DNA from 2 places in the Streptomyces sp. NPDC023527 genome. Region 2 is predicted to be linked to the other one. Evidence: predicted binding sites of a transcription regulator. Region 2 holds the regulator's gene; the other holds the start of a gene.
What was found. Region 2 encodes HrcA, which represses chaperone genes, less so after heat shock. Its sites were predicted from a motif close to TTNGCACTCNGNNNNNCNGAGTGCNAA; they were not measured.
Positions count from the first base shown of each region.

Region 1 (7,263 bases), on a different contig from region 2:
GCCCGGCACGGTCGCGCGCGTCGCGCCCGAGTTCGCCCGCCTGGCGGAGGCGGCGCCGGTCACCGCCGAGGAGCTCGCCGTGCGGGGTGCGGCGCTGCGTGCCGAGCGGAAGGCCCGTAACGCCACGCCCGGCAAGGTGCTGCTGCGCCGGATCGCCGCCGTGTTCGTCCCCCTGATCCCGGCCCTGATCGGCTGCGGCATCGTCGCGGGCATCGGCGGCCTGCTGGCCAATCTGCACTGGCTGCCGGCGCTCGCTCCCTCGCTGACCGCCGTCGCGTCCGGCTTCATGTCCCTGATCGCGGTGTTCGTCGGCTACAACACGGCCAAGGAGTTCGGCGGCACCCCCGTCATCGGCGGCGCGGTCGCGGCGATCATCGTCTTCCCGGGCGTCGCCCAGGTGAGCGCCTTCGGCGAGAGGCTCGCGCCCGGCCAGGGCGGGGTGCTGGGCGCGCTGGGCGCGGCGCTGCTGGCGGCGGGGATCGAGAAGTGGTGCCGGCGCCGGGTGCCCGAGGCCCTGGACGTGCTGGTCACCCCGACGCTCACGGTCCTGGTCGCGGGCCTGGCCACGCTGTACGGGCTGATGTTCGTCGCCGGTGAGGTCTCCGGCGCCATCGGGCGGTTCGCCGACTGGCTGCTGGCCAACGGCGGCGCGGGCGCGGGCTTCGTGCTGGGCGGGCTGTTCCTGCCGCTGGTGATGCTGGGCCTGCACCAGGCCCTGATCCCGATCCACACGACGCTGATCCAGCAGCAGGGCTATACGGTCCTGCTGCCGATCCTGGCGATGGCGGGCGCGGGCCAGGTGGGCGCGGCGCTCGCGGTGTACCTGCGGCTGACGCGCAACGGCTCGGTCCGCCGGACCATCCGCTCCGCGCTCCCGGCGGGCCTCCTGGGCATCGGCGAGCCGCTGATCTACGGCGTCTCGCTGCCCCTGGGCCGCCCCTTCGCCACCGCCTGCGTCGGCGGCGCGTTCGGCGGCGGTTTCGTGGGGCTGCTCAACCAGCTGGGCGAGAAGGTCGGCTCCACCGCGATCGGCCCCTCGGGCTGGGCCCTCTTCCCGCTCCTGAAGGGCAACCACGGCCTGGCCGAGGCGGTGACGGTCTACGCGGCGGGGCTGCTGGTGGGGTACGTGGCGGGCTTCGCGGCGACGTACTTCTTCGGCTTCGGGCGGGACGCGCTCGCGGAGCTGAACGCCCCGAGGGCGGCACCCCCTTCGCAGGGAGTGCCGCCCTCGGCGTACAGCGTTCAGGACAAGTGATCCGGTGCGGATCAGAAGTCCATGTCACCGCCCGGCATGCCGCCCGGAGCGGCCGCGGAGGCCTTCTCCGGCTTGTCGGCGATGACGGCCTCGGTGGTGAGGAACAGCGCGGCGATGGAGGCGGCGTTCTGCAGGGCGGAACGCGTGACCTTCGCCGGGTCGATGATGCCCTCGGCGATCATGTCCACGTACTCACCGGTCGCGGCGTTGAGGCCGTGACCGACGGTGAGGTTGCGGACCTTCTCCACGACGACGCCACCCTCGAGACCACCGTTGACGGCGATCTGCTTGAGCGGGGCCTCCAGGGCCAGGCGCACGGCGTTGGCGCCGGTGGCCTCGTCGCCCTCGAGTTCCAGCTTCTCGAAGACCGCGGAGGCCTGGAGCAGGGCCACGCCACCACCGGCGACGATGCCCTCCTCGACGGCCGCCTTCGCGTTGCGAACGGCGTCCTCGATGCGGTGCTTGCGCTCCTTGAGCTCGACCTCGGTCGCGGCACCGGCCTTGATGACGGCCACGCCGCCGGCCAGCTTCGCGAGGCGCTCCTGGAGCTTCTCGCGGTCGTAGTCCGAGTCGCTGTTCTCGATCTCGGCGCGGATCTGGTTGACGCGGCCCTGAACCTGCTCGCTGTCACCGGCACCGTCGACGATGGTCGTCTCGTCCTTGGTGATGACGACCTTGCGGGCGCGGCCGAGCAGGTCGAGACCGGCGTTCTCCAGCTTGAGGCCGACCTCCTCGGAGATGACCGTGCCACCGGTGAGGATGGCGATGTCGCCGAGCATGGCCTTGCGGCGGTCGCCGAAGCCCGGGGCCTTGACGGCGACGGACTTGAAGGTGCCGCGGATCTTGTTGACGACCAGGGTCGACAGGGCCTCGCCCTCGACGTCCTCGGCGATGATCAGCAGCGGCTTGCCGGACTGCATGACCTTCTCCAGGAGCGGCAGCAGGTCCTTGACCGCGCCGACCTTGGAGTTGACGATCAGGATGTACGGGTCGTCGAGCGACGCCTCCATACGCTCCATGTCGGTGGCGAAGTACGCCGAGATGTAGCCCTTGTCGAAGCGCATACCCTCGGTGAGCTCCAGCTCCAGACCGAAGGTCTGGGACTCCTCGACGGTGATGACGCCTTCCTTGCCGACCTTGTCCATCGCCTCGGCGATGAGCTCGCCGATCTGGGTGTCGGCGGCGGAGATGGAGGCGGTGGAGGCGATCTGCTCCTTGGTCTCCACGTCCTTGGCCTGCTCCAGCAGGGCGGCGGAGACGGCCTCGACGGCCTTCTCGATACCGCGCTTGAGCGCCATCGGGTTGGCACCGGCGGCCACGTTGCGCAGGCCCTCGCGGACCAGGGCCTGGGCCAGGACGGTCGCGGTCGTCGTGCCGTCACCGGCGACGTCGTCCGTCTTCTTCGCGACCTCCTTGACCAGCTCGGCGCCGATCTTCTCGTACGGGTCCTCGAGCTCGATCTCCTTGGCGATGGAAACACCATCGTTGGTGATCGTGGGGGCGCCCCACTTCTTCTCGAGGACGACGTTGCGGCCCTTGGGGCCGAGGGTGACCTTGACGGCGTCGGCGAGCTGGTTCATCCCGCGCTCGAGACCGCGCCGTGCCTCCTCGTCGAACGCGATGATCTTGGCCATGTGAAGTGGTCCTCCCAGGACGGGGTGGATTGCTCCGGACCGCGCTGGCGCCCGCGACGGACGGCCGCCGAGCCGGACGGTTCCTTCCCGCCCTGCCCATCGACCTCACCGACGGTCCAAATCTGTCACTCTCACTCGGAGAGTGCTAACGCCAATGATTAGCACTCGACCCCACCGAGTGCAAGCGGTCCGAGTGGGATCCACTCGCTCCAGTGGCGCGCCGTCCACACCCGGGGGCTCCCCTCCCCACGTCGACCGGGGGCGCAAACACCTCTTGCGTGCGGACACACGTCGGGCCCGTACCCCTGTGTCGTGGGGTACGGGCCCGACCTGCGAGCTTCGTGAGCCGGTGTGGTCGATGCGCCGAGATCAGCCGACGGCGAGCTTGACCATGTCCGCCTGCGGCCCCTTCTGGCCCTGCGAGATCTCGAACTCGACTCGCTGACCCTCCTCGAGGGTGCGGTAACCGTCCATCTGGATCGCGCTGTAGTGGACGAAAACATCCGCACCACCGTCGACCGCGATGAAGCCGTACCCCTTCTCCGCGTTGAACCACTTGACGGTGCCCTGAGCCATGCCTAACTCCCCTATTACTGGCCCTTGCGCAGGACCGCACTTCGCGGACCCGGGTCAGACCTCACCCACGGATCGGAACCCTGCCGGGCGGCAGGGAAAACCCAGTTGGTGTGCGCCGGAACGCGTCGACCGCGGCCGAATGTATCCGCACGGATGCCCTCTGCAACAGGTCACTTGGACGAGAATTCTGGGCGCGGCCGAGAGTTGAAATGCGGCGAACTGGGCGTAACCCAGGGCAAGTCGGGCCGGGCATAACGCAAACAACCCGGCATTTCGTGCGCACACTTCGCGCACAACTTGACGGGTTCTCATATGCGTTCGGCACTGACGCCGGAGGGGGATCGTCACAACTGTATCGCGCTCAACAGACGGAATCGCCCCGTCCGCTTCACGGACGGGGCGATTCGGGGAGCGATTCCGCAGGAAGCCTTCGAAAAGGTCCGGCGGGGTCAGCCGCCGGCGACGGCGGGGATGATCGACACGCCCGCGCCGTCCGGCGTCGCCGTGCCGAGCCCCTGTTCGAAGCGCACGTCGTCGTCGTTGACGTAGACGTTCACGAAGCGGCGCAGCTTGCCGCTGTCGTCCAGCACGCGGGCCGCGATGCCGGTGTGGTTCTTCTCCAGATCGGCGATCACCTCACCGAGGGTCGCCCCTTCGGCGACGACCTCGGCCTTGCCGCCGGTGTAGGTGCGAAGGATGGTGGGGATGCGGACGCTGACGCTCATGGGGGTCATCACCTTTGCGTGAGGCCGGACGAAATCAGCCCGTCCGGCGTTTGAGGACCGGGGGCCCGGGGGCGGAGCCCCCGGTTTCGGGAAGGGGCGGGACTGGGGAAGAACCCCCTACAGCCCCGAGGACCGAAACGCCTCCAGCGACGGCCGGATCGTCACCGTGGGCTCAGCCGCCACAGCGTCAAGCGTCTTGAGCCCGTCCCCCGTGTTCAAGACCACCGTGGTCAGCGACGGATCCAGCACACCCGCTTCGAGAAGCTTCCGCGTCACCCCCACCGTCACCCCGCCCGCCGTCTCCGCGAAGATCCCCTCGGTGCGGGCGAGCAGCCGGATCGCGTCGACGATCTCCTCGTCCGTGACGTCCTCCACCGCCCCGCCGGTCCGCCGCGCGATGTCGAGCACGTACGGCCCGTCCGCGGGGTTGCCGATCGCGAGGGACTTCGCGATCGTGTCCGGCTTCACCGGCCGTACGACCTCGTGACCGTCCTTGAAGGCGCGGGAGACCGGCGAGCAGCCCGCCGCCTGGGCGCCGAAGATCTTGTACGGGCGGTCCTCTACCAGTCCGAGGGCGATCAGCTCCTTCAGCCCCTTGTCGATCTTCGTGAGCTGGGAGCCCGACGCGATGGGGATGACGATCTGGTCCGGCAGCCGCCACCCGAGCTGCTCGCAGATCTCGTACGCGAGGGTCTTCGAGCCCTCGCCGTAGTACGGGCGGAGGTTGACGTTGACGAAGCCCCAGCCCTCCCCCAGCGGGTCGCCGATCAGCTCGGAGCAGAAGCGGTTCACGTCGTCGTAGGTGCCCTCGATGCCGACGAGGTCGCCGCCGTAGACCGCGGCCATGACGACCTTGCCGGCCTCCAGGTCGTGCGGGATGAAGACGCAGGACTTGAACCCGGCGCGGGCGGCCGCGGCGCCGACCGCACCGGCCAGGTTCCCCGTCGAGGAGCACGACAGCGTCGTGAAACCGAAGGCACGGGCGGCCTCGACGGCGATGGCGACGACGCGGTCCTTGAAGGAGTGCGTGGGGTTGCCGGAGTCGTCCTTGACGTACAGGCCGCCGGTGACACCGAGCTCGCGGGCGAGGTTGTCGGCCTTGACGAGCTTGGTGAAGCCGGGGTTCAGGCCGGGCTTGTCCGCGACGTCGGCGGGGACGGGCAGCAGCGGGGCGTAGCGCCAGATGTTGTCCGGGCCGGCCTCGATGCGGCGGCGCAGCGCTTCCGGGTCGCCGGCGGGCAGTTCGTAGGCGACTTCGAGCGGGCCGAAGCAGGCGGCACAGGCGAAAATGGGACCGAGGTCGAACCGCTCTCCGCACTCCCGGCACGAGAGGGCGACGGCGGGACCGAGAGAGACCGAAGTCTTTGAGCTTTCAACGGCTTGCACAGCCATGGAGGCGAGGCCCTTTCTCCTCATCTTCCTCGCGGCGAACCTCGCCACGAGACGGAATTGGCACCTTCCCCACCGGGAGCCTCGCCTGAAAATCCGCGCCCGGAGGGCACCACTTGGGGTGGTGGTCGGGTGACGGGTGGGCAAGACCGGCGGGAGGGTTGCCGGGGCTTCAACGGGCCGTGTCCCTCTGCCCCTCTGGATGAGCGGTATGGCACTGGGCGTGACCCAGGCGTTTGTGCACGCGGTGACCCCGACATACGACGGCGTTCCGCGTTGTTCAGACTGTAACGGAAGGCATGGGCGGGCGAGACAGTCGTCCGTACCGCGAGATGCGTCACAGGACGCGCGTCGAACAAGCAGGCAGACGCGTCGGACAAGCAGGCAGACAAGGAGTCGTTCACGTGCTGGAAGAGGTGGAGCGCTGGCTGGCCCGGCGGTCCTGGTCCGCCGCAGACCGTCCGCTCGACCAGCTGCTCGCCGCCAAACGCGGCGCCGGGACCACGGTGAGCGTGGTGCTGCCGGCGCTGAACGAGGAGGCGACGGTGGGCGCCATCGTGGCCACGATCCGCCGCGAGCTGATGACCGAGGCCGCGCCGCTGGTGGACGAGCTGGTGGTGCTGGACTCCGGCTCCACCGACCGCACCGCCGAGGTCGCGGCCGCCGCCGGGGCGCGGGTCGTGCACCGCGACGAGGTCCTGCCGAGGCTGCCCGCGCTGCCCGGCAAGGGCGAGGTGCTGTGGCGGTCGCTGCTGGCGACGACCGGCGACATCGTCTGCTTCATCGACGCGGACCTGAGGGACTTCTCCGCCGGCTTCGTCTCCGGCATCGTCGGCCCGCTGCTGACCGACCCGGACGTCCACTTCGTCAAGGGGATGTACGACCGCCCGCTGGGCGAGGTGTCCGGCCAGGGCGGCCGGGTCACCGAGCTGGTGGCCCGCCCGCTGCTGAATCTGCACTGGCCGCAGCTGGCCGGTTTCGTACAGCCGCTGGGCGGCGAGTACGCGGCCCGCCGCTCGCTGCTGGAGCGGCTGCCGTTCCCCGTGGGCTACGGCGTGGAGCTGGGCCTGCTCGTCGACGCGCTGCACACGGTGGGCCTGGACGCGCTGGCCCAGGTCGACGTGGGCGTACGCGTCCACCGCCATCAGGACGGGCGGGCGCTGGGCCGGATGGCGGCCGCGATCTACCGCACGGCGCAGCTGCGGCTGGCGCGCGGCCACCTGGTGCGGCCGGCCCTGACCCAGTTCGAGCGCACGGCGGACGGATTCGTTCCGCGGACGTACGCCGTGGACACCGAGGAACGGCCGCCGATGACGGAGATACCGGAGTACGCGCGGCGCCGCGCGGCGTAAGCGTACGTTTGAGCGGTTCATCCGCTGGCAAGGCTGGCGTCATGGTCGCTGAGCACATGCACGCCGCCGAGATCCTCGTCGCGTCCAACCGCGGACCCGTGTCGTACAAGCGGGCGGAGGACGGTTCCCTGGTGGCCGGGCGGGGTGGTGGCGGGCTGGTGTCGGGCCTGAGCGCCATCGGGTCCGACGCGAAGGCGCTGTGGGTGTGCGCCGCCCTCGGCGAGGGCGACCGCGAGGCCGCGCGGCGCGCGGGCGGCCGTCTGGACGCCGGGGAGACGGGCGGACAGGCGGTCCGGATGCTGGACATCCCGGCCGAGACGTTCGCCGCCGCG
Region 1 covers NZ_JBVHJJ010000006.1:287,905-295,167, forward strand. The annotation lists gene ACZ303_RS14500 (PTS transporter subunit EIIC) at 1-1,255, shown strand, start outside; gene groL (chaperonin GroEL) at 1,267-2,889, opposite strand; gene ACZ303_RS14510 (cold-shock protein) at 3,259-3,465, opposite strand; gene ACZ303_RS14515 (MoaD/ThiS family protein) at 3,915-4,190, opposite strand; gene thrC (threonine synthase) at 4,308-5,582, opposite strand; SAM riboswitch class I at 5,600-5,788, opposite strand; gene ACZ303_RS14525 (glucosyl-3-phosphoglycerate synthase) at 5,984-6,931, shown strand; gene ACZ303_RS14530 (alpha,alpha-trehalose-phosphate synthase (UDP-forming)) at 6,973-7,263, shown strand, end outside.
Region 1: the regulator HrcA is predicted to act here: its motif matches at 3,048-3,074, upstream of groL (chaperonin GroEL).

Region 2 (7,263 bases):
TCGGGTGAACTGACGCGCATGGGCCACAGGCCCGCCTAACCTGTCCATAGGCTGCCGCTATACGCACGCGGCAGATGTGGAGGACCACGGAGATGACCGCTGTGGACGACCGAAGGAAGATCGAGTTCTTCGAGAACTTCGAGGCTCCCGAGGGCTGGCGAGCTGAGCTGCTGCGGGGGGAAATCGTGATGATGTCGGCGCCTGGCAAGGTGCACAACATGAACGTCCTCTTCGTTCAGAGGCAGATCCTTTCTGATCGCTGGTATCCGCTCCAGACGCAGGACATCACCATCCCGGGTGAAGCGAGTGAGCCGATCCCGGATCTTGTGGTGGTCGGCCCCGAAGAGATCGAGGACTCCAGTCGCATCATCCCCGCACCGGCGGTCACTTTGGTCATGGAGGTGGTTTCGAAGAGCAGCGTCTACCGCGACTATTCGCTCAAGTCCTCCATGTACGCGGCCGGGCGGGTGCCCGCGTATTTGATCGTGGATCCGATCAAGTCCAGCTGTCTCCTGCTCACCGAACCCACAGGTGTCGGCGATGAGGCGAGTTACCTGAACCAGCGCACATGCAAGTTCGGAGACTCGCTGCGTATCGACGCGCTCGACCTCACCCTGGACACGTCCATGCTGCGGAGCCTTCCCAGCACCTAATCGACCACCGTCACAAAGTCGATCAGCTCCTCCACCCGCCCCAGAAGCTCCGGCTCCAGGTCCTTGTACGACCGCACGCAGCCCAGAATCCGCTGCCAAGCGGCCCCCGTGTTCGCCGGCCACCCCAGCGCCCCGCACACGCCCGTCTTCCAGTCCTGCCCCCGCGGCACCCGCGGCCACCCCGCGATGCCCACCGAGGACGGCTTCACCGCCTCCCACACGTCGATGTACGGGTGGCCCACGACCAGCACGTGTTCGCCCGTCACCTCCGCCGCGATCCGGGACTCCTTCGAGCCCGGTACGAGGTGGTCGACCAGGACCCCCAGCCGCGCATCCGGGCCCGGGGCGAAGGAGCGCACGATGGCCGGCAGGTCGTCGATGCCCTCCAGGTACTCCACGACCACGCCCTCGATGCGCAGGTCGTCACCCCAGACCCGCTCCACGAGCTCCGCGTCGTGGCGCCCCTCGACATAGATGCGCCCGGCGCGTGCCACCCGCGCCCGCGCACCGGGTAGTGCGATGGAGCCGGACGCGGTCCGCTGCGGCGTGCGGGGGCCCTGCGCGCTCGGGCGTACGAGCGTGACGACGCGCCCCTCCAGGAGGAACCCGCGCGGCTCCATCGGGAACACCCGGTGCTTGCCGAAGCGGTCCTCCAGGGTGACGGTCGGTCCCTGCGCCGTCTTCTCACAGCGGATCACGGCGCCGCAGAAGCCCGTGGTGACCTCCTCGACGACGAGATCGGGTTCGGCCGCGACCTCGGGGGCGGGGGTGTTCTTCTTCCAGGGCGGGGTCAGATCGGGCCCGTACTCTCTGCTGCGCATGCGGGCCATTGTGGATCACGGAAGGGGCCGCGTCCCAGACCCCGCGAGACGGCCCTCGCGCTCACGCCAGGGTCTCCGCGCTCACGCCACGGCCCCCGCGCTCACGCCACGCCGAAACGCTCCGCCAGCGCGTCCCGCTGCCGCCGCACGTACCCGGCGTCCACCACCGCCCCGTGCCCCGGCACGTACACCGCGTCCTCGCCGCCCAGCGCCAACAGCCGGTCCAGCGCCGCCGGCCACTGCCGGGGGAGCGCGTCCGGGCCCGCCTGCGGCTCGCCGGACTCCTCGACCAGGTCGCCGCAGAACACGACCTCGGGCGCCCCGCCCGAGCCCGCGACGAGCACCACCAGGTCGTGCGCGGTGTGGCCCGGTCCGACATTGGCCAGCAGCGCCTGCCGGCCGCCGCCCAGGTCGAGGGTGAGCTCGCCGGAGACCAGGTGTTGGGGGCGTACGAGCAGCTCGACGGCCTCGTCGGCGGCCTCGGGCGCCATGCCGTGCCGCACCGCGTCCCGGCGCAGCTCGTCGCGCTCGCGCGCGAGCAGGTCGTCGAGCCCGACCGCCCCGTACACCCGCGCCCCCGAGAACGCGGCGGTGCCGAAGACATGGTCGAAGTGCGGATGTGTGAGAGCGATATGCGTCACTGTGCGGCCGAAGAGCCCGTCCACCTCCCGGCGGACCTCCGCGCCCTCCCGTACGGTCGATCCGGTGTCCACGAGCAGCACGCCCGTCTCACCCGCGATCACCCCGATCGTGGCGTCCCACACGGGCATTCTGCGGCGTGCGACCCCTGGCGCGAGCCGTTCCCAACGCGCTGTCGCCTGATGGCTTTCCATACCAGGACGCTAGCCGGAGCGCGGTACCGTTGCCCGCCCGGTGGGCATACCGCGGGTGTGGGTCGGGCACGCGGCGGGGACGGCTCTTGCCCTGGCCGTGGTGCACGGCCGTACACTGGCTGGAGGGATCTGGCACTCGTGACCTTTGAGTGCCAGGGAAGGACCCCGTAAGACGGTGGACTGGAGGTGCGCGCGGTGCTGAGCGAACGCAGGCTCGAAGTGTTGCGCGCCATCGTCCAGGACTATGTGGGCACCGAGGAGCCCGTCGGCTCCAAGGCCCTCACCGAGCGGCACCGCCTGGGCGTGTCCCCGGCCACGGTGCGCAATGACATGGCCGCGCTGGAGGACGAGGGCTTCATCGCCCAGCCCCACACGAGCGCCGGCCGCATCCCGACCGACAAGGGCTACCGCCTCTTCGTCGACAAGCTGGCGGGCGTCAAGCCGCTGTCGACGCCGGAGCGGCGTGCCATCCAGAACTTCCTCGACGGCGCGGTCGACCTCGACGACGTCGTGGGCCGCACGGTCCGGCTGCTGGCGCAGCTGACCCGGCAGGTCGCGGTGGTGCAGTATCCGTCGCTGACCCGCTCGACCGTGCGCCACGTGGAGCTGCTCTCGCTCGCTCCCGCCCGCGTCATGCTCGTCCTGATCACGGACACCGGCCGGGTCGAGCAGCGCCTGGTCGACTGCCCGGCGCCGATAGGGGAGACCTCGCTCGCGGACCTGCGGGCGCGGCTCAACAGCCGGGTCGTCGGGCGGCGGTTCGCGGATGTGCCCCAGCTGGTGCAGGACCTCACCGAGTCCTTCGAGCAGGAGGACCGGGGAACCGTTTCCACGGTCCTCGCGACCCTGCTGGAGACGCTGGTCGAGGAGACCGAGGAGCGGCTGATAATCGGCGGTACCGCCAATCTCACCCGCTTCGGTCACGACTTCCCGCTGACGATCCGGCCCGTGCTGGAGGCGTTGGAGGAGCAGGTCGTCCTGCTGAAGCTGCTCGGCGAGGCCACGGATTCGGGCATGACGGTGCGAATCGGTCATGAGAACGCTCATGAGGGATTGAACTCCACATCGGTCGTCGCCGTCGGCTACGGTTCGGGCGACGAGGCAGTCGCCAAACTCGGCGTGGTCGGACCGACCCGCATGGACTACCCCGGAACGATGGGAGCGGTACGCGCAGTGGCACGTTACGTCGGACAGATCCTGGCGGAGTCGTAAGTGGCCACGGACTACTACGCGGTCCTGGGCGTACGGCGTGATGCCTCGCAGGACGAGATCAAGAAGGCCTTCCGCCGCCTCGCCCGCGAGCTGCACCCGGACGTCAATCCGGACCCCAAGACGCAGGAGCGGTTCAAGGAGATCAACGCCGCTTACGAGGTGCTCTCGGACCCGCAGAAGAAGCAGGTCTACGACCTCGGTGGCGACCCGCTCTCCGCGTCCGGCGGTGGCGGTGGCGGCGCCGGTGGTTTCGGCGCGGGCTTCGGCAACTTCTCCGACATCATGGACGCCTTCTTCGGCCAGGCGTCGCAGCGCGGTCCGCGCTCGCGCACCCGCCGCGGCCAGGACGCCATGATCCGTCTCGAAGTGACCCTCGACGAGGCCGCCTTCGGCACGACCAAGGAGATCCAGGTCGACACCGCCGTCGTCTGCACCACGTGCAGCGGCGAGGGCGCGGCCCCCGGTACCTCCGCGCAGACCTGTGACATGTGCCGCGGCCGCGGCGAGGTCTCGCAGGTCACCCGCTCCTTCCTGGGCCAGGTCATGACCTCCCGGCCGTGCCCGCAGTGCCAGGGCTTCGGCACCGTGGTGCCGACCCCGTGCCCGGAGTGCGCCGGCGACGGCCGTGTTCGCTCGCGCCGCACGCTGACCGTCAAGATCCCGGCCGGCGTCGACAACGGCACCCGCATCCAGCTCGCGGGCGAGGGCGAGGTCGGCCCCGGCGGCGGCCCCGCCGGCGACCTCTACGTCGAGATCCACGAGACCCCGCACCCGACCTTCCAGCGGCGCGGCGACGACCTGCACTGCACGGTCACCCTCCCGATGACGGCCGCGGCTCTCGGCACCAAGGTGCCGCTGGAGACCCTGGACGGCGTCGAGGAGATCGACATCCGGCCGGGCACGCAGTCGGGCCAGTCGATCCCGCTGCACCAGCGCGGCGTCACGCACCTGCGCGGCGGCGGCCGCGGTGACCTCGTCGTCCACGTCGAGGTGATCACCCCGAGCAAGCTCGACCCGCAGCAGGAGGACCTCCTGCGCCAGCTCGCGAAGCTGCGCGGCGAGGAGCGCCCGATGGGCGAGTTCAAGCCGGGCCAGCAGGGCCTGTTCTCGCGGTTGAAGGACGCGTTCAACGGGCGGTAGACGTCTCTTCGTAAGCGGGGCGGGCCGGATCTTCCGGACCGCCCCGTTTTCGTGGGCCGCGGCCCGGGGCGGAGCCCCGGGAACGCCCGTCCGGCAGGGCCGACGACCACATCGTCCTGTGACACGATGTGGTCATGGCTTTTGAATCCAGGGGGGCGGCCGCGCTGACCGGTCTGCACCGGCACCCGATCGTGCAGGCCCCCATGGCCGGCGGCGCCTCCGGCCCGCCGCTCGCCGCGGCCGTCTCCGAAGCCGGCGGCCTCGGCTGCCTCGCCGCCGGTTACAAGACGCCGGCCGCGATGTACGAGGAGATCAAGCAGCTCCGCGCCCGTACCACCAAGCCCTTCGGCGTGAACCTCTTCATGCCGCAGCCCCCCGCCGCCGACCCGGCCGCCGTCGAGGTCTACGCCGAGCAGCTGGCCGGCGAGGCCGCCTGGTACGAGACGCCGCTCGGCGACCCCGACCAGGGCTGCGACGACGCGTACGACGCCAAGCTCGCGATCCTCCTCGACGACCCGGTTCCGCTGGTCTCCTTCACCTTCGGCTGCCCGACCGCCGCGGTCGTGGAGTCGCTGGCCGAGGTCGGCACGCTGACGGTGGTGACCGTGACGTCGGCCGCCGAGGCGCGGGCCGCGGAGCAGGCGGGCGCGGACGCGGTCTGTGTCCAGGGCATCGAGGCCGGCGGCCACCAGGGCACCCACCGCGACGACCCGCACCTGGACGGCGCGGGCGCGGGCGTCGGCCTGCTGTCCCTGCTCGCCGAGGTCCGCGAGGCCGTACGGGTCCCCATGATCGCGGCGGGCGGCCTGATGCGCGGCGCGCAGATCGCGGCCGTGCTGGCCGCCGGCGCGTCCGCGGCGCAGCTGGGCACCGCCTTCCTGGTCTGCCCGGAGTCGGGTGCGCACGCCCTGCACAAGCAGGCCATGACCGACCCGTTGTTCGTCGGCACCGAGTTGACGCGTGCCTTCTCCGGCCGTCCGGCCCGTGGCCTGGTGAACCGTTTCATCCGGGAGCACGGCCCGTACGCCCCCGCCGCGTACCCCCAGGTCCACTACCTCACGTCCGGCCTGCGCAAGGCGGCCGCGGCGCTGGGCGATCCGCAGGCCATGAACCTGTGGGCGGGCCAGGGCCACCGGCTGGCACGCCCCCTGCCGGCGGGCCGGCTGGTCGAGGTGCTGGCCGGTGAACTGGACGCGGCACGGGCGTCCTTGACGTCCGGCCCGCAGGGTCGGCAGGGCAGTGAGCTGCGAGGGAGCGAGTCATGACAGCGCCGGTCTTCCTGGTCGAGGAGGATGCCCTCACGGGCGTCTTCCCCGGCACCGTCTTCCCGCTCGCCGGACCGGAGGGACGCCACGCGGTATCGGTCCGCCGCCTGCGGGTGGGCGAGGAGATCGTCCTGACGGACGGCGCGGGCACGGGCGCGTTCGGCACCGTGGCCGCCGTCGAGGGCAAGGACCGCCTCGACGTCGCCGTCACGTCGATCCGTGCCGAGCCGCTGCCGGAGCCCCACATCACGGTGGTCCAGGCCCTGCCGAAGGGCGACCGCGGCGAGCTGGCGGTCGAGACCATGACGGAGACGGGTGTCGACGCGATCGTCCCCTGGTCGGCGGCGCGTTGCATCACCCAGTGGAAGGCCGAGCGCGGCGCGAAGGCGCTGAGCAAGTGGCGCGCGACGGCCCGCGAGGCGGGCAAGCAGTCACGGCGTCTGCGCTTCCCGCCGGTGTCCGACCCGCTGACGACCAAGCAGGTCGCCACGCTGCTGGCGGACGCCGCGTTCGCGGCGGTCCTCCACGAGGAGGGTTCCAGCACGCCCCTGGCCACGGCCGAACTCCCGGCCACGGGCAACATCGTGCTGGTCGTCGGCCCCGAGGGCGGCGTGTCCCCGGAAGAGCTCACGGCGTTCGCCGAGGCGGGCGCGAAACCGTACCGCCTGGGGCCGAGCGTCCTGCGGACGTCGACGGCGGGCACGGCGGCGACGGCACTGCTGCTGGGCCGCACGGGACGCTGGTCGTAGTCCCGGCGTCCGGCCGTGGAAGTCGGCCGGATTCATCGGAAGAGCCTGAACGGGGGCGGGCGTCGGATCAAGGTATGCCGTTTTTGGGGATGCACTGTTCATGTCGCACCTTCGTTCCCGGGATTACGAGCGGATGCTCGACCTCGCCGTCGCCGTTCTCGAAAGCGATGAGCCGGATTCGTTGCGGCAGTTGATCGCCGCGCACCTGCTCGAAACGTTCGGCTGCGGCACGGTGATCCAGGTGAGGATCGAGCCGCGGCGGCCGACCGCGGGTCAGGCCGACGGCTGGGCCCCCGCGTCGATCGGACCTTCCCTGGACGAGCTGGTCCAGCGCCGGAGGCGGCAGAGCCACCCCCTGCTCCACTATCTGAGCGCCGGCGGGTCGCACCCGGTGACCATGAACCAGATCTGCGACAACTGGCGCAACACCGAGTGCTACAGCGAAGCGCGCCACGACTTCGGCACGACGCGCCAGCTGGGCCTGCCCCTGCCCCTGCCGACCGGCGACGGCGGCATACGAGCGGTGTCGCTCGGCCGCAAGGGAAGGGACTTCAGCGCGCGCGAACTCGCCTTCGCCGCACGCATCCAGC
Region 2 covers NZ_JBVHJJ010000002.1:449,280-456,542, forward strand. The annotation lists gene ACZ303_RS05505 (Uma2 family endonuclease) at 93-653, shown strand; gene ACZ303_RS05510 (DUF3097 domain-containing protein) at 650-1,474, opposite strand; gene ACZ303_RS05515 (MBL fold metallo-hydrolase) at 1,576-2,244, opposite strand; gene hrcA (heat-inducible transcriptional repressor HrcA) at 2,503-3,519, shown strand; gene dnaJ (molecular chaperone DnaJ) at 3,520-4,659, shown strand; gene ACZ303_RS05530 (nitronate monooxygenase) at 4,794-5,924, shown strand; gene ACZ303_RS05535 (16S rRNA (uracil(1498)-N(3))-methyltransferase) at 5,921-6,673, shown strand; gene ACZ303_RS05540 (helix-turn-helix transcriptional regulator) at 6,774-7,263, shown strand, end outside.